One region of the Rhizobium sp. SRDI943 genome, then DNA from elsewhere that is predicted to be linked to it. Evidence: predicted binding sites of a transcription regulator. Region 1 holds the regulator's gene; each other region holds the start of a gene.

Region 1 (6,663 bases):
CGGCGGCGTCTTCCTGACTTCGCTGATCGGCGGTCTTTCCACCGCGCTGTTTTCGATCGAGCATTTTCATCGCCTGACCGCCTACGGCCTGCCGGCAAACCTCGCGACGATGCCGATCATCTCCTTCATCGTCATGCCGGCCGGCTTGCTGGCGATGCTGCTCATGCCTTTCGGTCTGGATGTTTTGCCCTGGAAGGTCGTCGGATTCGGCCTCGATCTGGTGATCGCGGTCGCAAAGACGGTGTCCGGCTGGGATGGCAATATCGACGTCGGCCGCTTGCCCGCCTGGTATTTCGCGGTCGCCGTGGCAGGCTTTCTGCTGCTGACGCTGCTCCGCACCCGGCTGCGCCATATCGGCACATCAATCATCGCGGTCGCAACGCTCATCCTGTTGCTTCTACCGGTTCCCCGGCCGCCGGATCTGGTGATTTCGGAGGATGGCAGTCTCGTCGCGGTGGTCGAAGCGGCAGCAATGGCTTCCAACCGTGAAAGACCACCGGATTTCATCTTCGACCAGTGGCAGAGAGCCCTGGTCCTGCCGAGACATGATCCGCCGAAGATGCTGGATGGTCCTGCTATCCCGCAGGTAGGAGAAGACCGCCGCGTCAAGCTTTCCCGCGATCAGCAGAACGAAGCGAGGACAGCGATGCGGGCGGCCGCAGCGGCCGGTGAAGCAAACCGCTTTTCCTGCGTCAAGAGGGCCTGGTGCGCATCAAGGCTTGGCAATGGTCGTGTGGTTGCTGTCATCGACAATGCCGCCTATCTCGGCCCGGCATGCGACGCGGCCGATATCATCGTGACGTCGGTCCGCCTGCGTTTCAACAGCTGCCGCTCAGGTGCGACGCTCTTCACCGGCGAGACGCTGCGCAGGACCGGATCCATCGAGTTGCGCTTCGCGGACGCCGGCCTGGAGGTGGCAACCGCATTTGACGCATTGTCGCGACCATGGATGCGCCATCGCGCCTTTGACTGGCGCAGCAACAGCTTTACCGAATCCGGCCTAACCGATGTCAGTGATAGCGGCGAATGAGGCCGACGAGTTTGCCCTGCACCTTAACACGGTCTGGTCCGAAAATCCGGGTCTCGTAAGCCGGGTTGGCCGCTTCCAGTGCGATCGAGGCGCCCTTGCGGCGGAAGCGCTTGAGTGTCGCTTCTTCGTCATCGACGAGTGCAACAACAATGTCGCCAGGACTTGCGGTGCTGCCATTGCGGATGATCACGGTGTCGCCGTCGAAGATGCCGGCGTCGATCATCGAATCGCCCTTGACCTCGAGCGCATAATGTTCACCGGAGCCGAGCATGTCGGCCGGAACGGCGATGTCGTGGGTGTTGTTCTGGATCGCCGAAATCGGCACACCGGCGGCGATTCTGCCCATGACCGGCACGGAAACCGAGTTGCCGTTGTCGGCGACGGGTTTTGCGGGAGCAGGGGCGGCGACCGGCTGAGGTTTGCCCAGGCTGCCTTCGATGACGCTCGGCGAAAAGCCGCGCCGCGGCTGGATGCTGGGGCTGTAGGCCTCCGGAAGCTTGATGACCTCGAGCGCGCGGGCGCGGTTCGGTAGGCGGCGAATGAAGCCTCGCTCCTCTAGCGCTGTAATCAAGCGATGAATCCCGGACTTCGAGGCGAGGTCCAGAGCATCCTTCATTTCGTCGAAAGACGGTGGAACGCCGGATTCTTTCATGCGCTCGTGAATGAAAAGGAGAAGCTCCTGTTGTTTGCGCGTGAGCATCGACGTTGTGACCTCGTGATTGAAACAAATCCAGAACAGACACTATATGTTCCATATGTGTTCCGCAAGTAGCTAAATTTCCGTAAAACTTGGCGCCAACTCGTTGAGATTTTTATTTTCATTCGCCGGATTGGGACACATCTCTTGTATTGAGGGGCGCGCCGTCGCACATCTCTTGCCGTTTCCAGGAGGGATATGATGAACGAGCATTCCGCCAAACCGCACCCGCTGGATCATGTCGTGCTGCCGGTCGTCAATATCGATCTGGCGCGCGAGAGGCTCGGCAAGCTCGGCTTCACCGTTGCCGCCGATGCGCGCCATCCCTTCGGAACGGAAAACGCCTGCGTCTTTTTTGCCGACAAGACCTATCTGGAGCCACTCGGGATTGCGAGCGTCGAGGAGAGCGAGGCATCGGCGCGCCAAGGCAATGTCTTCACTGCCCGCAACCAGGCCGTCCGTTTCCGCTGTGGCGAGGAGGGGCTTTCGGGGCTGGCTTTCGGCAGCAAGGATGCCGGCATCGATCATCAGAATTTCGTCGGCAACGGATCGAGCGCCGGCGAGATGCTGCAGTTCACCCGGCCGATGACGATGCCGGACGGTTCCGAGACGATTGCCGGCTTCAAGCTGGCTTTCGCCGCCGACCTGCGCGCGCCGGATCTCCTGCTTTTCACCGTCGAGCGCGTCAATCCGCTACCGGCCGAGCGCGCCGCGCTGGAGACGCATGCCAATGGCGTGACCGGCATAGTCGAGATAGCGCTTTGCGCGCCTGATGCTGCCGCCTTCGCAGCCTTCGTCAGCCTTGCCGTGGCGCAATCGGCAGTCGAGAAAACCGGTTTCGGCGCCAATATCGCGGCATCGAATGCGAAAATCAGCCTGATGACGCGGGAAGGGCTGGAGGCCTATTTCGACATCGCCGACTCATCCGCAGATCGCGGCCTGCGCGGCCGGGCAATCCTCTTCGCTGTCGCCGATCTTGCCGTGACAGAAGCGCATTTGGCTGCTAACGGGGTGACATACACGCGCAAGAACAATCGCATTCTGGTGAAGCCCGCGCCCGGGCAGGGCACGCTCTTCGCCTTCGAGGAAACACGATGAGCACTGATACGAATTCCGAAGTCAGGGTCGGCGAAGGCCAAGGCCAGGTCACCTTTTCCAATACCGGCCGCCTGTCGCTGATTGCCGGTCCCTGCCAGATGGAGAGCCGCGACCACGCCTTCATGGTTGCCGGCACGCTGAAGGAGCTTTGCGGAAAGCTCGGCATCGGCCTCGTCTACAAGAGCTCCTTCGACAAGGCGAACCGGACCTCGCTGTCGGCCGAACGCGGTATCGGGATCGAGAAGGGCATGGAGGTCTTTGCCGACCTCAAGAAGGAATTCGGTTTTCCCGTCCTGACCGACGTTCATACCGCCGAGCAATGCGCGGAGGTGGCAAAGATCGTCGACGTCCTGCAGATCCCGGCCTTCCTCTGCCGCCAGACCGACCTTCTCATCGCCGCCGCCAAGACCGGCCGCGTCGTCAATGTCAAGAAGGGCCAGTTCCTCGCTCCCTGGGATATGAAGAACGTCCTTAAGAAGCTCAATGCCAGCGGCAATCCGAACGTGCTGCTGTGCGAGCGCGGCGCCTCATTCGGCTACAATACGCTGGTCTCCGACATGCGCTCGCTGCCAATCATGGCGGCGATGGGTGCGCCCGTTATCTTCGATGCGACCCATTCCGTGGCGCAGCCGGGCGGGCAGGGCGAATCCTCCGGCGGTCAGCGGGAATTCGTGGAAACACTGGCGCGCGCAGCGGTGGCTGCCGGCATTGCCGGCGTCTTCGTCGAAACCCATCAGGACCCCGACAATGCCCCTTCCGACGGCCCGAACATGGTCTATCTCAAGGACATGCCGCGGCTTCTCGAAAAGCTGCTCGCCTTCGATGCGGTCGCCAAGGCTTGACGTTCAACAGTCTGACATGATCGTGCTATAGGCCACATCCGAACGCTGGTCCGACGGCTATTGCAGCATTGTAATTTGCACGCCTTCGACTAAGACAGGTTTCGAACCATTTATCACCCACCGAGCAGGAAGAACCCATGACTGCAATCACCGATATCATCGCCCGCGAGATTCTCGATAGCCGTGGCAACCCCACCGTCGAAGTCGATGTCTATCTCGAAGATGGCAGCATGGGCCGCGCGGCCGTTCCCTCGGGCGCCTCGACGGGCGCGCATGAGGCGGTCGAACTGCGTGACGGCGGCAAGCGCTATCTCGGCAAGGGCGTCGAAAAGGCGGTCGAAGCCGCCAACACCGAGATCTTCGACGCGATCGGCGGCATCGATGCCGAAAACCAGATCCAGATCGACAACATCATGATCGAGCTGGACGGCACGCCGAACAAGTCGCGCCTCGGTGCCAACGCCATCCTTGGCGTGTCGCTCGCCGTCGCCAAGGCTGCCGCCCAGGCGTCCGGCCTGCCGCTCTACCGTTATGTCGGCGGTGCTTCCGCCAGCCTGCTGCCAGTGCCGATGATGAACATCATCAATGGTGGTGCCCATGCCGACAACCCGATCGATTTCCAGGAATTCATGATCCTGCCGGTCGGCGCCGATTCGATCGCCGAAGCCGTGCGCATGGGTTCGGAAGTCTTCCATACGCTGCGCAAGGAACTTGCCGCACAGGGCCACAACACCAATGTCGGCGATGAAGGCGGTTTCGCACCGGGCCTGAAGAGCGCGCCGGAAGCTCTCGACTTCATCATGAAGTCGATCGAGAAAGCCGGCTACAAGCCGGGCGACGACATGTGCCTCGGCCTCGACTGCGCCTCGACGGAATTCTTCAAGGACGGCAAATACGTTCTCGAAGGTGAGGGCCGCACGCTGGAATCCGGCGCCATGGCCGAGTACCTGGCCGAGCTCGCCGCCAACTATCCTATCATCTCGATCGAGGACGGCATGGCCGAAGACGACTGGGACGGCTGGAAGACGCTGACCGACCTGGCCGGCAAGAAGACCCAGCTCGTCGGCGACGATCTCTTCGTCACCAACTCCGCCCGTCTTCGCGACGGCATCCGCATGGGCGTCGCCAACTCGATCCTCGTCAAGGTCAACCAGATCGGCACGCTGACGGAAACGCTCGATGCCGTCAACACGGCACACAAGGCGGCCTATACCGCCGTCATGTCCCACCGCTCCGGCGAGACCGAAGATTCGACCATCGCCGATCTCGCGGTCGCCACCAACTGCGGTCAGATCAAGACCGGCTCGCTGTCGCGCTCCGACCGTCTTGCCAAGTACAATCAGCTGATCCGTATCGAAGAGGGCCTCGGCCCGCAGGCCCAGTATGCAGGCCGCTCGATCGTTCGCGGCTGATCGGATCTGATTTTCAACGGCTTGACCCGCGCCTTCCCGGCGCGGGTTTTTTGTTGCCCGTTTTTTAGAGTCAACGAACGGTTAATCTCTGCACGTTAGATTGAACGAATTGGTAATGCGTTCAAGAGCATGCGTGTATGTGGACAAAGCATCATAAGAAGAGAAAGATCGGTCGCTTCGTCATTCCGGCCATGACGGTCGCCTTCCTCTCCTATTTCGGTTATCATTGCATCCATGGCGATTACGGCCTGCGCGCAACGGAGACGTTCGAGCATCAGCGTGTCGCGCGTGAAAAAGAGCTTGCGATCTTGAAGGCGAAGCGCGAACATCTGGAAAATCAGGTCGCGCTCTTGAGTGACGGGTCGCTCGATAAGGATATGTTGGACGAAAAAGCGCGTTATCAGCTCAACATGTCGCGCGCCGACGAGATCGTCGTATTCAATCATTATTCCAATTAACCGGAAACAGGTTAATTGGAATTTTCAATGTTTTTCCAATAATTTAGCACCGAATACGAGCCATGCAATTATGGCATTGCTGTGCTCATATTTCTTCCCTATGGTACGCGCCACCAAGAAACGACAAACCCATAGGGAGGGTTGAATGGCGCCGCGAAAGACCGCGACCGTTTCCAGCCGCAAAACTGCAGCAAAACCGGCAGCCAAAGCATCGAATGGAGGCCCGGTAGCCGACTTCGATCGCAATGAAGAGCTGAAGGCCTATCGCGAGATGCTGCTGATCCGCCGCTTCGAGGAGAAGGCCGGCCAGCTTTACGGCATGGGGTTCATCGGCGGCTTTTGTCACCTCTACATCGGTCAGGAAGCTGTCGTCGTCGGCATGCAGATGGCGCAGAAGGATGGCGACCAGGTCATCACCGCCTATCGCGACCACGGTCATATGCTGGCAACCGGCATGGAAGCGCGTGGCGTCATGGCGGAACTGACCGGGCGCCGCAGCGGCTATTCCCACGGCAAGGGCGGCTCGATGCACATGTTCTCGAAAGAGAAGCATTTCTACGGCGGTCACGGCATCGTCGGCGCCCAGGTCTCGCTCGGAACGGGTCTTGCCTTCGCAAACCGCTACCGCGGCAATGACAATGTCTCCATCGCCTATTTCGGCGACGGCGCTGCCAACCAGGGCCAGGTCTACGAGAGCTTCAACATGGCTGCTCTCTGGAAGCTGCCGATCGTCTACATCGTCGAGAACAACCGTTACGCCATGGGCACCTCGACTGCCCGCGCCACCGCGCAGTCGAATTACTCGCTTCGCGGATCCGGTTTCGGCATCCCCGGCATTCAGGTCGATGGCATGGACGTCCGCGCCGTTAAGGCGGCCGCCGACGAGGCGCTCGAGCATTGCCGTTCCGGCAAGGGTCCGATCATTCTCGAAATGCTGACCTATCGTTATCGCGGTCACTCGATGTCCGACCCGGCGAAGTATCGCTCCAAGGACGAAGTGCAGAAGATGCGCTCCGAGCATGACCCGATCGAACAGGTCAAGGCACGCCTCGTCGAAAAGGGCTGGGCTTCCGAAGACGATCTGAAGGCGATCGACAAGGATGTTCGCGACATCGTCGCCGATAGC
Region 2 (6,663 bases), 440 kb from region 1:
CACCTCGACGATATGGTCGACGGCGGATTCGCCGACACCCTTGAGGGCGGCGAGCGCGTAATAGATGCGGTTGTCGCCGGTCTCGAAATGGCGGAAGGAGCTCTGCACCGAGGGTGCGATCACCTCGATGCCGAGGCGCTTGGCATCCTGGCGGAAATCATTGACTTTTTCGGTGTTGGACATGTCGAGCGTCATCGAAGCGGCGAGGAATTCGACCGGGTAATGCGCCTTCATGTAGGCCGTCTGGTAGGAGACGATGGCATAGGCGGCGGCATGCGACTTGTTGAAGCCGTAATTGGCGAACTTCGCCAGCAGTTCGAAGATATTGTCGGCCTGCGGCTTCGATACGCCATTCCTAACGGCGCCAACGACGAAGCGTTCGCGCTGCTGGTCCATCTCAGCCTTGATCTTCTTACCCATGGCGCGACGCAGAAGGTCGGCTTCCCCCAGCGAATAGCCTGATAGTACCTGGGCGATCTGCATCACCTGTTCCTGATAAACGATGACGCCCTGGGTTTCCTTGAGCAGGTGGTCGATCATCGGATGGATCGATTCCAGCTCTTCGTCGCCGTGCTTGCGGGCATTGTAGGTCGGGATGTTCTCCATCGGGCCGGGACGATAGAGCGCCACCAGCGCGATGATGTCCTCGATGCAGTCCGGCTTCATGCCGATCAGCGCCTTGCGCATGCCGGCACTTTCCACCTGGAACACGCCGACCGTCTCGCCGCGCGACAGCATCTCGTAGGTCTTCTTGTCGTCGAGAGGAATGGCCGCGAGATCAACCTTGACGCCGAGCTTGGCGACGAAATCGACGGCGACCTTCAGCACCGTCAGCGTCTTCAGGCCGAGGAAGTCGAATTTGACCAAGCCCGCCTGCTCGACCCATTTCATGTTGAACTGGGTGACCGGCATATCGGAGCGCGGATCGCGATACATCGGCACCAGCTTGGAAAGCGGCCGGTCGCCAATGACGATACCGGCGGCGTGAGTCGAGGCGTGGCGGTAAAGCCCCTCGATCTTCTGGGCGATATCGAGCAGGCGCGCGACAACAGGTTCCTTCGCCGCCTCCTCCTGCAGCTTCGGCTCCTCCTCGATCGCTTTGGACAGCGGCGTCGGATTAGCCGGGTTGTTCGGTACGAGTTTGCAGATCTTGTCGACCTGGCCATAGGGCATTTCCAGCACACGGCCGACGTCACGAAGGGCGGCGCGCGCCTGCAGCGAACCGAAAGTGATGATCTGCGCCACCTGCTCGCGGCCATACTTGGCCTGGACGTAGCGGATCACCTCTTCGCGGCGGTCCTGGCAGAAATCGATGTCGAAGTCCGGCATCGAGACGCGTTCCGGATTGAGGAAGCGCTCGAATAGCAGCGAAAAACGCAAGGGATCGACGTCGGTGATCGTCAAGGCATAGGCGACCAGCGACCCGGCGCCCGAACCACGGCCGGGACCGACCGGAATGTCATGCTGCTTGGCCCATTTGATGAAGTCGGCAACGATCAGGAAGTAACCGGGAAACCGCATGCGCTCGATGACGCTAAGCTCGAAATCCAGCCGTTCGCGATAGTCCTTTTCCTCGTAACCCGCCGACATGCCGAGCGTTGCAAGCCGCATGTCCAGCCCTTCGACCGCCTGGCGGCGCAGCTCGCTCGCCTCGGCGCGTTCGGCCTCCTCGGCATCGTCGGTCGCACCGGTGAAGCGTGGCAGGATCGGCTTTCTGGTCTTCAGCACGAAGGAGCAGCGCGTGGCGATCTCGATCGTATTTTCCAGCGCTTCCGGCAGGTCGGCGAAGAGCTTGACCATCTCGGCCCGGCTCTTCAGATAGTGATCCGGCGTCAGGCGAAAGCGGCTGTCGTCGGAGACGATGGCGTTGTGCGCGACCGCCATTAGCGCATCATGGGCGTCGTAATCGTCGCGGGTCGGAAAGAAGGCCTCGTTGGTCGCAACCAGCGGCAGGTCGTGGGCATAGGCGAGCCCGATAATCTTCTGCTCGTGCCGCTTGTCATAGGTGCCGTGCCGCTGCAGCTCGACATAGAGCCTGTCGCCGAAGAGACGCTTCAGCGTGAGCAGCCGGGCTTCCGCCTGAGCGGGATGGCCTTCCTTGATGGCCACGTCGACCGGCCCGGTCAGCGCGCCGGTCAATGCGATCAGCCCTTCCGTGCCTGCCTCCTCCAGCCAGGAGGCACTGATATGAACGGCCTGGTTGCTTTCGCCGCCGAGATAGGCCCGACTGACGAGATCGACCAGCCGTTCGTAACCGGCATCCGTCGCAGCGAGAAGAACGATCGCCGGCAGCTTGACCAGGGCCTGCTGGCCGCCGCGCTTTTCCGTTTCCAACCCGTCTCCCATGTCGATCGAGACCTGGCAGCCGATAATCGGCTGCAGGCCTTCCTCCATCGCCTTCTGGGAGAATTCGAGGGCGACGAACAGATTGTTGGTGTCGGTAATTGCAATCGCCGGCTGGCTGTCGCCGGTCGCCTTATAGAGGATCTTCTTCAGCGGCAGAGCGCCCTCGAGAAGCGAATAGGCGGAATGGACCCTCAGGTGGATGAAACCCGGCGTACCGCCGATCGCCTCACCCGTTGAACCCTTTGCCGTATCCGCCATGACATGCCTTCCCAATCACCCGAATGAATCGGACGCATTGTCGGCATAGAGGGCGATGATGTCCAGAAGAAGTCCCGCGTCCGGACCGCATGATTGCCATGCGGTCCCCTGAAAACTTTAGAGCGCCATGACGATGAGCGAGAAGCTGGCAACGAACATTGCGATGGAGGTGAATGCTGCGATATCACGGATCATGTCAGTCATCGGGCTCTCCTTTACTCGTTATGTTTTCAATTTGTTCCATGTATGTTCTATTGTCAACAGGAATCTTTTCCTCCTTTCTTGTGTTTGAAGATCCCAGGAAATAGGCGACGAATCGGCTAGAGGGCCGGCGATCGAGGTGATCGGCAGCAGCCTTGCCCTTTCCCGATCCGCCGCTGATCGGTCATGGTGCTCAGGCGGCAGCCCTCCTCAGAGCGACTCCACTACTCCCGGCCTATGTTCACTTTCTGTTCTTTACATGCCAGGGATTATTTGCCAACATCGGGCCGAGAGGAGAATGACATGCTCGATATTGCGATGCTGAACGAATTCATCGTGGAGGCGAAGGCTACGACCTATGTGGGCGGCGGCGCGGCGCGCGCGCCCTGCCGGCCGAGCTCCCACGATATCGGTTACGAACGCGGCGACTGGCGCTATCTCGACAGCTATTTCGGCGGCACGGATTTCGCCGGACAGGAAGTGGTGTGGCTTGCCGACGAGCCCGTCTGGGCGATGAATTATTTTGGCTGCGTCATTGCGCCTGATCTCATCGACGGCGCAGCAGCCGGGACGGTGATCAAGACAGCACTTTCGGCGATGTATCGAGAGGGGCGGTTTCTTGGCGGAATGGAATTCGACCATCCGCTCGGCCGCTATATCGACCGCAGCGAAGGCAGCTGCGAGCGGTTCAGCGGCAGTGAATGCATCATGGTCGATGGCCAGAAGGCCTATATGCTCGACTACCGCGGCGGACTGGTTATCCCCTGATCGTGGCCCACTGCTGTCCTGTTAAGTGCATAATGTCCCGCCAGGAGGTCGGCGAGATCAGCCACTCGTCCGGCTGCCGCCACCTTTCTCCCCGTAAACGGGGCGAAGAGGATATGCCGCGACCCTTCAGTTCCTCGCCAATCTCTCGCATGGCACGTCCCCTCGCCCCATTTACGGGGTCCGAAAGACGGGGCGAGGCCAGTGGCTCGACCCCGGTAGGTTAGTTCTGAGGGGCAATCATCGGCGTCAACCTGACAGCCATGGACCGCAGTCTCAGAAATCGACGATCTTGCCGTCAGAGATCGTCACACGCCGATCCATGCGGCGGGCGAGCTCGTGGTTATGGGTAGCGATAAGGGCAGCAAGGCCCGACTGGCGCACCAGCGCTTCCAGCGCCTCGAACACGTAGCTTGCCGTTTCCGGGTCGAGATTGCCGGTCGGCTCGTCGGCAAGAAGCAGGGTCGGCGCATTGGCGACGGCACGGGCAATCGCAACGCGCTGCTGCTCGCCGCCGGAAAGCTCGCCGGGGCGATGCGAGCCACGATGGCCGATGCGCATGTAGTCGAGAAGCTGGCCGGCCCGCTCTCCGGCTTCCTTCCAGGAAAGCCCGGCGATCAGCTGCGGCATCATGATATTTTCGAGTGCCGAAAATTCCGGCAGCAGGTGGTGGAACTGGTAGACGAAGCCGATTTCGCTGCGGCGGATGGCGGTGCGTTTCTCATCGCTCAAGCCGTCGCAGGCATGGCCGTTGATGTTGACTTCACCGCCGTCCGGATGCTCCAGCAGGCCGGCGATATGCAGCAGTGTCGACTTGCCGGTGCCGGAAGGGGCGACGAGAGCGACAGTCTCCCCTTTCGATATCGAAAAATCTGCGCCCTTCAGGATCGAGAGCAGCGTATCGCCCTGCCCGTAATGGCGCTCGACGCCGGTAAGCTTGAGAACGACGTTGCGTTTCATGAAGGCGGCATTCCTTATTCGTAGCGCAGGGCCTGCACCGGATCGAGCCTGGAGGCACGCCAGGCCGGGAAGATGGTCGCGATGAAGGAGAGCGTCAGCGCCATGGCAACGATCGAGATCGTTTCGCTGAGATCCATCTCGGCGGGCAGCTGGCTGAGGAAATAGACCTGCGGATTGAAGAGCACGGTGCCTGAAATCCAGGAGAAGAACTGGCGGACGGATTCGATGTTGACGCAGACGAGAACGCCGAGCAGCACACCGGCAACGGTGCCGACGATGCCGATCGCCGCGCCGGTCATGAAGAAGATGCGCATGATTGCGCCGGCGCTGGCACCCATGGTGCGCAGGATGGCGATATCGCTGCCCTTGTCCTTCACCAGCATGATGAGGCCGGAGATGATGTTCAGCGCCGCGACGAGCACGATCAGCGTCAGGATCATGAACATGACGTTGCGCTCGACCTGCAGCGCCGAGAAGAAGGTCTGGTTGCGCTGGCGCCAGTCGGTGATGGCGATCTGGCGGCCGGCCGCCTCCTCCACCTTGGGCCGCAGATTGTCGATATCGTCAGGGTGATCGACGAACAGCTCGATCGACTGCACCAGTCCCTCGGCATTGAAATAGAGCTGCGCTTCCTCGAGCGGCATGAAGATGATCGAGGAGTCATATTCCGACATGCCGATCTCGAAGAGGCCGGAGATCTTGTAGGATTTGATGCGAGGGCTGACGCCCATCGGCGTAATGTCGCCATCTGGCGACGTCAGCGTAATGAGGTCGCCGACGCGCAGACCGAGCTGATCGGCCATGCGGGTGCCGATCAGCACACCCTGGCCGGAGGCATAACCCACCATGTCGCCTGATTTGATGTTGTCAGAGATCGTCTTAAGCTTGGTCAGGTCCTCGGCGCGGGCGCCGCGCACCAGAGCGCCGGTGCTGCCGCCGGCCTGGGCCGAAGCGAGCACCTGACCTTCCACCAAGGGGAGCGCCATCTTGACGCCCGGCACCGCGGCGAGCTTGCTGCTGAGGACAGGATAATCGGTGAAGGGGCCGTCGACCGGCTGGACGATCATGTGGCCGTTAATGCCGAGGATGCGCGAGACGAGCTCGGTTCGGAAGCCGTTCATGACGGCCATGACGATGATCAGTGTCGCAACGCCCAGCATGATGCCGACGAAGGAGAAGCCGGCGATCACCGAGATGAAGGCCTCCTTGCGACGGGCGCGCAGATAACGCCACGCCACGAGGCGTTCGAAGGTGGAAAATGGCTTGCCAGCCGGACCCAAGCCGGATTTTGAACTCCGGTCCACTGCTGCGTCTGCCATTTCGCCTCCGTTTCCTTAAGCCACGAACCGGTTGATCGCCGCTTCGATGGTCATCGTTTCGCGGGCGCCGGTCTTGCGGTCCTTCACTTCAACTTCGCCGTTGGCGACCGCGCGCGGGCCGGCGATGATCTGGACGGGCACACCGATCAGGTCGGCGGTCGCGAATTTCGTACCGGCCCGATCATCGGTATCGTCGTAGAGCACATCCTTGCCGGCCTTGGTCAGCGCGGCATAGATCAGCTCGCAAGTATCGTCACAGGCCTGATCGCCCGCCTTCATGTTGATCACAACGATATCGAAGGGAGCGACCGATGCCGGCCAGGTGATTCCGTTGTCGTCATGCGATGCTTCGATGATGGCGGGAACAAGGCGTGTCGGGCCGATACCGTAGGAACCCATGTGAACGAAGTGTTCCTTGCCATCAGGTCCCTGCACTTTCGCACCCATCGGCTCGGAATATTTCGTGCCGAAATAGAAGATATGGCCGACCTCGATGCCACGCGCCGACAGGCGGTCGCCTTCCGGAACGGCGTTGAAGGCCGCCTCGTCGTGCATTTCCGAGGTCGCAGCATAGAGCGAGGTCCATTTGTCGAAGATCGCCTGCAGGCCCTCGACACTGTCGAAATCCGTGTGTGCACCAGGAATATCGAAATCGACGAAATCCTTGTGGCAGAAGACTTCGGATTCGCCGGTGTCAGCGAGGATGATGAACTCATGGCTGAGCTTGCCGCCGATCGGGCCGGTGTCGGCGCGCATCGGAATGGCGCGCAGGCCGAGCCGGTCGAACGTGCGCAGGTAGGCGGCGAACATCTTG
Region 3 (6,663 bases), on a different replicon from region 1:
CGTCGCGCTCAGCCAGCCCGGAGAGATCGCCCGACAGATCGAAGGCTTGCTGGGCCACGAGATGAACGACGTCGCCTTCACGCTGAATTCTCCCATTGATCGCGATCATCGATGCCCCGAGGATGATACGGCGGCGCTGCTCGAAGAGCTTGGGCCAGACGACGACGTTGGCCGGACCGGTCTCGTCCTCGATCGTCATGAAGATGACGCCCTTGGCGCTGCCGGGTCTCTGCCGGACGAGGACCAGGCCAGCTGTCATCAACCAGCGACCATCCCGCGCGTTCATGGCTTGCGCGCAGGTGACGATCTGGCGCTCTGCCAAAGCTTTTCGAAGGAATGCGACGGGATGTTGGCGGAGTGTCAACCCGATGTGACTGTAATCCTGGACAACGTTGTGTCCATCCGTCATCTGGCGCAGAGCGACTTCGGGTTCCTGCTGCTCGGCGATCGCCCTCGCCTCGCGTTCCGAGGCGGCTGCAAAGAGCGGAAGAGGTTCGTCACGCAGAGCCTTAATCGCCCACAATGCGTCGCGCCGCTGAAGTCCCAGAGATGGCAGGAAGGCGTCGGCCTCGGCGAGTTCGACCAGAGAAGCCGCCGGGACCCCAGACCGTCGCCACATATCGTCAACGCTTTCGAACGGTTGGTCCATGCGAGCAGCCGCGACACGCGCGGCATCGGCGGCGGCAAGGCCGCGCACCATGCGCATTCCCAGGCGGACCGCGTGATGGTCGGTATCTCCGATACGCTCAAGCGTACAGTCCCACCGGGAATTGTTGATGCAGATCGGTCGAATCTCGACGCCATGGTTCCGAGCGCAACCGACGATCTGGGCCGCCGCGTAAAATCCCATCGGCTGCGAGTTCAGCAGCGCCGCGCAAAAGACGTCCGGACAGTGGCATTTCACATAGTTGGAGGCATAGGCGATCAAGGCGAACGACGCCGCATGGGATTCCGGGAAGCCATAACTGCCGAATCCCTCGAGCTGGCTGAAGGTCTTCTCGGCAAACTCGGCCGTGTAGCCGTTCCTGATCATGCCGGAGACGAGCTTGTCCTTGAAGCGCGAGACGCCGCCGGTGAACTTGAAGGTGGCCATCGACTTGCGAAGCTGGTCTGCCTCGCCGCCGGTAAATCCGGCGCAAACCATCGCCACCTTCATGGCCGACTCCTGGAAGAGCGGGACGCCGAGTGTCTTGCCGAGAACGGCTTCGAGTTCCGGCGTCGGGTAGACGACCCGCTCCTTGCCCTCCCGGCGGCGGAGATAGGGGTGCACCATATCGCCCTGAATCGGACCAGGCCGGACGATCGCGACCTGGATCACGAGGTCATAGAAGGTCCGCGGCTTCAGGCGCGGCAACATCGCCATTTGCGCCCTCGACTCGATCTGGAACGTGCCGAGGGTGTCGGCTTTCCTGATCATCGCGTATGTCGCCTGGTCCTCCTGAGGGATGGTGGCGAGATCAAGGTGCTCGTCCTTGTGTTCTTCGATGAGCGCGAAGGCCTTCGCCATGCAGGTCAGCATACCGAGCGCCAGGATGTCGACCTTCATGAATTTGAGTGCCTCGACGTCGTCCTTGTCCCACTCGATCACTTGCCGGTCAACCATTGCCGCGGGTTCGATCGGAACGAGATCGTCGAGGCGGTCGTGGGTCAGGACGAAGCCGCCTGGATGCTGTCCCAGATGCCGAGGAGCGCCCATGAGCTGCTGCGCAAGCCTAAGCGTCAGGGCGAGGCGGCGGTCTTGCGGGTTCAAGCCCTGATCACGAAGACTGCGATCACTGACCAGCTCTTCCGACCACGCCCACATGCCCGTTGACAGGGCCTTGATGAGGTCCTCAGGCAAGCCGAGCGCCTTGCCGACGTCGCGGATGGCACCCTTCGCCCTGTAACGGGTCACCGTCGAACAGAGAGCGGCCTTATCCTTCCCGTAGGTCTTGTAGATCCATTGGATGACCTCCTCCCTTCTTTCGTGTTCGAAGTCGACGTCGATGTCCGGCGGCTCGTCGCGCTCCTGGGAGACGAAGCGCTCGAACAGGAGATCGTTGGTCGAGGGGTCGATGCTGGTGATACCAAGGATGTAACAGACGGCCGAGTTCGCCGCCGAGCCCCGCCCCTGGCAAAGGATGCCTTGCGACCGGGCGAAGCGGACGATCGAGAAGACGGTCAGGAAGTATGGGGCGTATTTCATCGTCCGGATGAGATCGAGTTCGTGACGGACGATCTTGAGAACCTCCGGCGGCAGCCCTTCCGGATAGCGGTTGGGCACGCACTCCCAGACATAGTGCTCGAGGGATTCCTGCGGGGTCTTGTCCGGGAGGATCGCCTCCTCGGGATACTGGTAGGTCAGTTCCTCCAGCGAGAACCTGCAGCGGTCGACGATCTCCATCGTCCGGGCCAGCGCCTCGGGGTAGCGCGGGAACAGGCGCTCCATCTCCTCCGGCGGCTTTAGATATCTGTCCGCGTGGCGCTCGCGCTTGAAGCCGACGTCGTCGATGGTGGTATTGTTTCGAATGCAGGTGACGACGTCCTGAAGCTGCCGCCTGGAAGGATCGTGGAAGAGGACGTCGTTGGTGACGACTGTTCGCACGCGGTGCCTCATCGCCATGTTCGACAATTCGTGCAGCCTCAACTGGTCGTTCGGACGCCGCCGGAGGCAAAGCGAGACATATGCTCGGTCCTCGAATATCTCGGCCATCTTGCGAAGTTGGACGGCGCAGGTCTCGTCAGCTAGGTCGGGCACAAGGATTGCAAGCAGCCCCTCGGAGTAGAGAGCGACATCGTCGAGGTTCAAGATGCAGTTCGCCTTGCCGCCCCTGCCCTTGCCAAGCGTGAGGAGCCGGGTGAGCCGCGAATAGGCGCCGCGGTCCGTGGGATAAACGAGAATCGACATGCCCTCCTGCAGATCCAGCCGACACCCAACAACGAGACGGACGCCTGTCGCGCGCGACGCCTCGAGCGCCCGGACGACCCCTGCCAGGCTGTTGCGATCGACAACGCCGAGAGCCTCGATGGCCAGTTCCCTGGCGGTAGAAAAGAGCTCGTCGGCGGAGGACGCGCCACGAAGGAAGCTGAAATGCGTCGTGACCTGGAGCTCGGCGTATCTCATCCGAATATCCCGTGTATGAACCACTTGTGGGAACCTGTTTCGGGATCGATGCCGTCGCCGGAGCGAAAGATCCAGTATCGTTCCCCGCTCTCGTTTTCGATGACGAAGTAGTCGCGCACAGCCTCGAATTCGCTGTCGCGCTTCCACCATTCGCCGAAGACGCGTTCCGGACCGTCCGCACGCTTGACGCGATGACGCTTACCGCGCCAGGTGATGCTGGCCGGCGGATGATCCGGCAGCAGGGCTATCGCCTCGATCCGATCCGGACGCGCAAACAGCCGCACCGGCCGTCGCCAATGGTGGACCCAATCTTCCGTCGCGTCCTCGCCGACCGCGGCGATACGCTGGACGCTGCGCTCCGGGACGTCGGAGGCGACCGGCGCGACCCGGTAGACGCGCTGGCCTCGGTTGCCGAGGACGTCGATCAGCGGTGTGATGTCGGCATCCTCGTCGTCGACAAGCGAGGACGCCTTCTGCTTCTCTTCAAGCGGTTCCGACATCACGGCGACGAGGGTCAGCCTTTCGATCCCGAAACCCGGCTCGATCGTCTGCGTCCGGTCGCGGAACAGTTTCGTCAACCAGGCGATGTCTCGCACCGGCTTGGCGGTTCCCGCTCTGATCGCCTGCCTGGTCCCATCGACCTTGTCGACGATAAGATCGGTCCGGCGGACGCCAAGACCCTTCCGTTGGAGTTCAGCGACGAGCTGAACAATCAGCCGGCCGACATACTTGTCGATCGTTTCCGCTGCACCGATCGGTTCGGCGAACGATCGAACGACCTCGACGAGTTCTGGGCTACGGATCGGATCTATTGGTTCGCGGACGCGACCGAACATCTGGTCGAGACGCCGTCCAATCTCCGGGCCGAAGCGAAGCGCCAAGGGAGCGCGCGGCGTCGCCGAGAGCTCGCCGATCGTCCGGAAGCCGAGCATGCGCAGATCGCCCACGATCTTCTCGGGTAGCCGCAGCAGAGAGATCGGAAGTCGCTCGACCGCCAGGATGGTCTTGCCACTCGGGACGATGACAGTTTCGCGGTTGATGGCGCGGGCACATGCGTGAGCCGCGCCCCATGTGTCCGCAATGGCGACCCGTGCCGTCAGGCCCTTGGCGCGAAACCGATTGGCGATGCTCGTCAACATGCGCTCCTCGCCGCCCTGCAGATGGTCGGCGCCCTCCGTATCGATGACCATGCCGTCCGGCGCGTCGACGGCGACGATCGGCGAATACTGCGTCAGCGCCCACATGGTGACGCGCTCGAGCGCCACGGCATCGGCGGCCGGATCGGCGTCGATCATCCGCAGGCCCTGGAGGATCGCCTGCGCCCTGGCGGCCGGCATGCCGACGTGGAGTCCGGCCTTCCTGGCCGCGGCGTCGGCGGCCGAGACCCAGCGCTTGGATCCGCTCTTCGAAATGACGGCGATCGGCTGCTCAACGGGAATGGCGGGATCGGCCCGCCTGATCCTGTCGGTCGACAGATCGGGAAAAAATATCGATACGACCCTTGGCATCGCAGGCTCCTACTTCGAACTCGGCACACTCACCCGCTTTCACCCTCATCAGTTCCAAAAACCACCTCGCCCGCCCGACGCCTGGAACCGGCAGCTCCTCACTCGGAATGACGCTCACCCTCCAGCGCGTGGTCGCGGCCGTCGGCTGCCCGAAGTCGCTGGCCTCGGTCTGCCGTCGCCACCGCCGCACCGCGAGCGCCATCGTGCCGGTCTTCTCGGCGGCAAGTTGCAGCCGGCGCGACGCCGCCATCGGCAGGCGGACGATCTCGCCAATCACCGCGCCGAGCCCGCCGTACGAGAGGCCCGCCTCCATGTTGGCAAGGACGTCCTCTTCCTTGTCGGACTCGACGAAGACCACCCGGTTCGGATGCAGCCCCGCCTGCGCCAGGGCCGGGAAGAACAGATCGGGACGTGTCAGGCACCAGACGATCTTGCCTTTCGTACGCGCGGCAATGCCGGCCACGAACAGGGCGGCGGCCGCGCCATCGACGGTGCCGGCCCCGCCGCCAGCGCATTCGTGCAGCGCTCCATGGGCCAATCCGCCGCCCGGAAGCCGCCCGTCGATCTGGGCCACGCCGAAAGGCAAAACGCCTCGCCTGCGCTGACTGGCGCTTTCCAGGTGCGCTATCTGCTCGCGCAGACCGTCGAGGATAGCGATTGGGGCGACGGCTGAGTTCATGATCTCCTTTAGCGGCAACCCGTTTTCAGCTTGAGTAACAGCAATATGTTCTGTATCTGTTCTCAAGACGTAAATGAGTCAACGCGCATATGACGCGCTGAAGTTGAGCACGAGTGCGACGCAGAAAAATCGACAGCGGATTCAATCGGATGATGAGGAAGGAATATTTTCGGAGGCGCCGAACGCCGCTTGTGGACGATGGAGTTCAGGCCAGACATTGCGCCATATCACGACCGGCAAACTGTTATTCTCGAACGGGACGCCTGGGCCGATTGGCTCGATCCGGCCTTCTCGGCCAAGTCGCTGATCGAGCCCTGCCGCCCGGCCCGCTCTCCATCGAACAAGTCGGCTGAGCTGCAACCTGGCTGGCTAAGGAGCACTTTCTTCTTCGCTCTCTGCTGGGGCCGACCATGCTCTTTCAGGCGGGCAGTTCGTGCAGCACGCACCGTAACGGAACCATATGCTCTCGCCGCGGGTTGGATAGGCATCTCCCAGCTCTCAGTTTCACGGAGCATCCATGGCTATATCTTCTACAAGCAATCGAGACTCGGCCGCCTATCCGCTTCAGTCGCTCTTTGTCCCGTTTCCCTTCGTCTGCTTCACGCTCGCGCTTGCGACCGATATCGCTTTCTGGCAGACCGGCAATCTGATGTGGCAGAATTTCTCTGCATGGTTGCTGTTCGCTGGGCTTATGTTGGGCTCGCTTGCGATTCTGGCCGGATTGATGGATCTGATGCGTCGCCGCACGCGCCCTTTACGGCCGCCGTTCCTGTCCGCCCTCCTCTATCTAATCATACTGAGCCTCGCCTTTGCCAACAACCTTATCCATGCCGGCGATGGATGGACGGCCGTCGTCCCATACGGACTGATGCTTTCGGCCGTCACCTTTGTCTTGTGCCTGGTGGCCGCAGCAATTTCCGCCCGCAAATATGCCAGACTGGCCTGGAGGATATGATGAAGAAGTCCCAGATTCTCGGCGCTTCGGTTCTGTCGATATCTGTCGGCGTCGGTCTTGCGGCTTACGCCCAGAGCGGAGATTTTGACATCTCTCAGCAGATCGGACCGAACCCCGTGCTCCCAGATCCAGCCCCTTCCCTGCTGCCTGATCTGAAGGTAGCGGAGGTCGTTGGCTGGAAGGATGGTGAGACGCCGGCCGCACCGAACGGTTTGACGGTCACTGCTTATGCCAAGGACCTCGCCAATCCAAGGACAGTCCACACCTTGCCGAACGGCGACGTACTGGTAGTTCAGGCGCGTGGCCCGTCAGGCGAACCGGCCTCCCGGCCGAAGGATTTGATCAGAGGCTGGATCATGTCCATCGCTCATGGCGACGGCGGCGAGCAGAAGGAAAGCAACATCATCACACTGCTGCG

Evidence for each region. The regulator LexA, encoded in region 1, represses DNA repair genes until DNA is damaged. The targets are predictions, from matches to a motif close to TGTTCNNNNTGTGTTCNG.
Region 2: the regulator LexA is predicted to act here: its motif matches at 2,841-2,858, upstream of AC245Y_RS06970 (DUF5680 domain-containing protein).
Region 3: the regulator LexA is predicted to act here: its motif matches at 5,337-5,354, upstream of AC245Y_RS34400 (ImuA family protein).

Annotation. Positions count from the first base shown of each region.
Region 1 covers NZ_CM172787.1:1,810,465-1,817,127, forward strand. The annotation lists gene AC245Y_RS09540 (ComEC/Rec2 family competence protein) at 1-1,030, shown strand, start outside; gene lexA (transcriptional repressor LexA) at 1,011-1,730, opposite strand; gene AC245Y_RS09550 (VOC family protein) at 1,929-2,825, shown strand; gene kdsA (3-deoxy-8-phosphooctulonate synthase) at 2,822-3,667, shown strand; gene eno (phosphopyruvate hydratase) at 3,805-5,079, shown strand; gene AC245Y_RS09565 (FtsB family cell division protein) at 5,217-5,537, shown strand; gene pdhA (pyruvate dehydrogenase (acetyl-transferring) E1 component subunit alpha) at 5,683-6,663, shown strand, end outside.
Region 2 covers NZ_CM172787.1:1,372,125-1,378,787, reverse strand. The annotation lists gene dnaE (DNA polymerase III subunit alpha) at 1-2,604, opposite strand, end outside; gene AC245Y_RS06970 (DUF5680 domain-containing protein) at 3,109-3,573, shown strand; gene AC245Y_RS06965 (ABC transporter ATP-binding protein) at 3,847-4,530, opposite strand; gene AC245Y_RS06960 (lipoprotein-releasing ABC transporter permease subunit) at 4,545-5,849, opposite strand; gene proS (proline--tRNA ligase) at 5,865-6,663, opposite strand, start outside.
Region 3 covers NZ_JBYGKN010000004.1:265,329-271,991, reverse strand. The annotation lists gene AC245Y_RS34410 (error-prone DNA polymerase) at 1-3,103, opposite strand, end outside; gene AC245Y_RS34405 (Y-family DNA polymerase) at 3,100-4,611, opposite strand; gene AC245Y_RS34400 (ImuA family protein) at 4,532-5,290, opposite strand; gene AC245Y_RS34395 (DUF2231 domain-containing protein) at 5,808-6,245, shown strand; partial or broken gene AC245Y_RS34390 (PQQ-dependent sugar dehydrogenase) at 6,245-6,663, shown strand, end outside.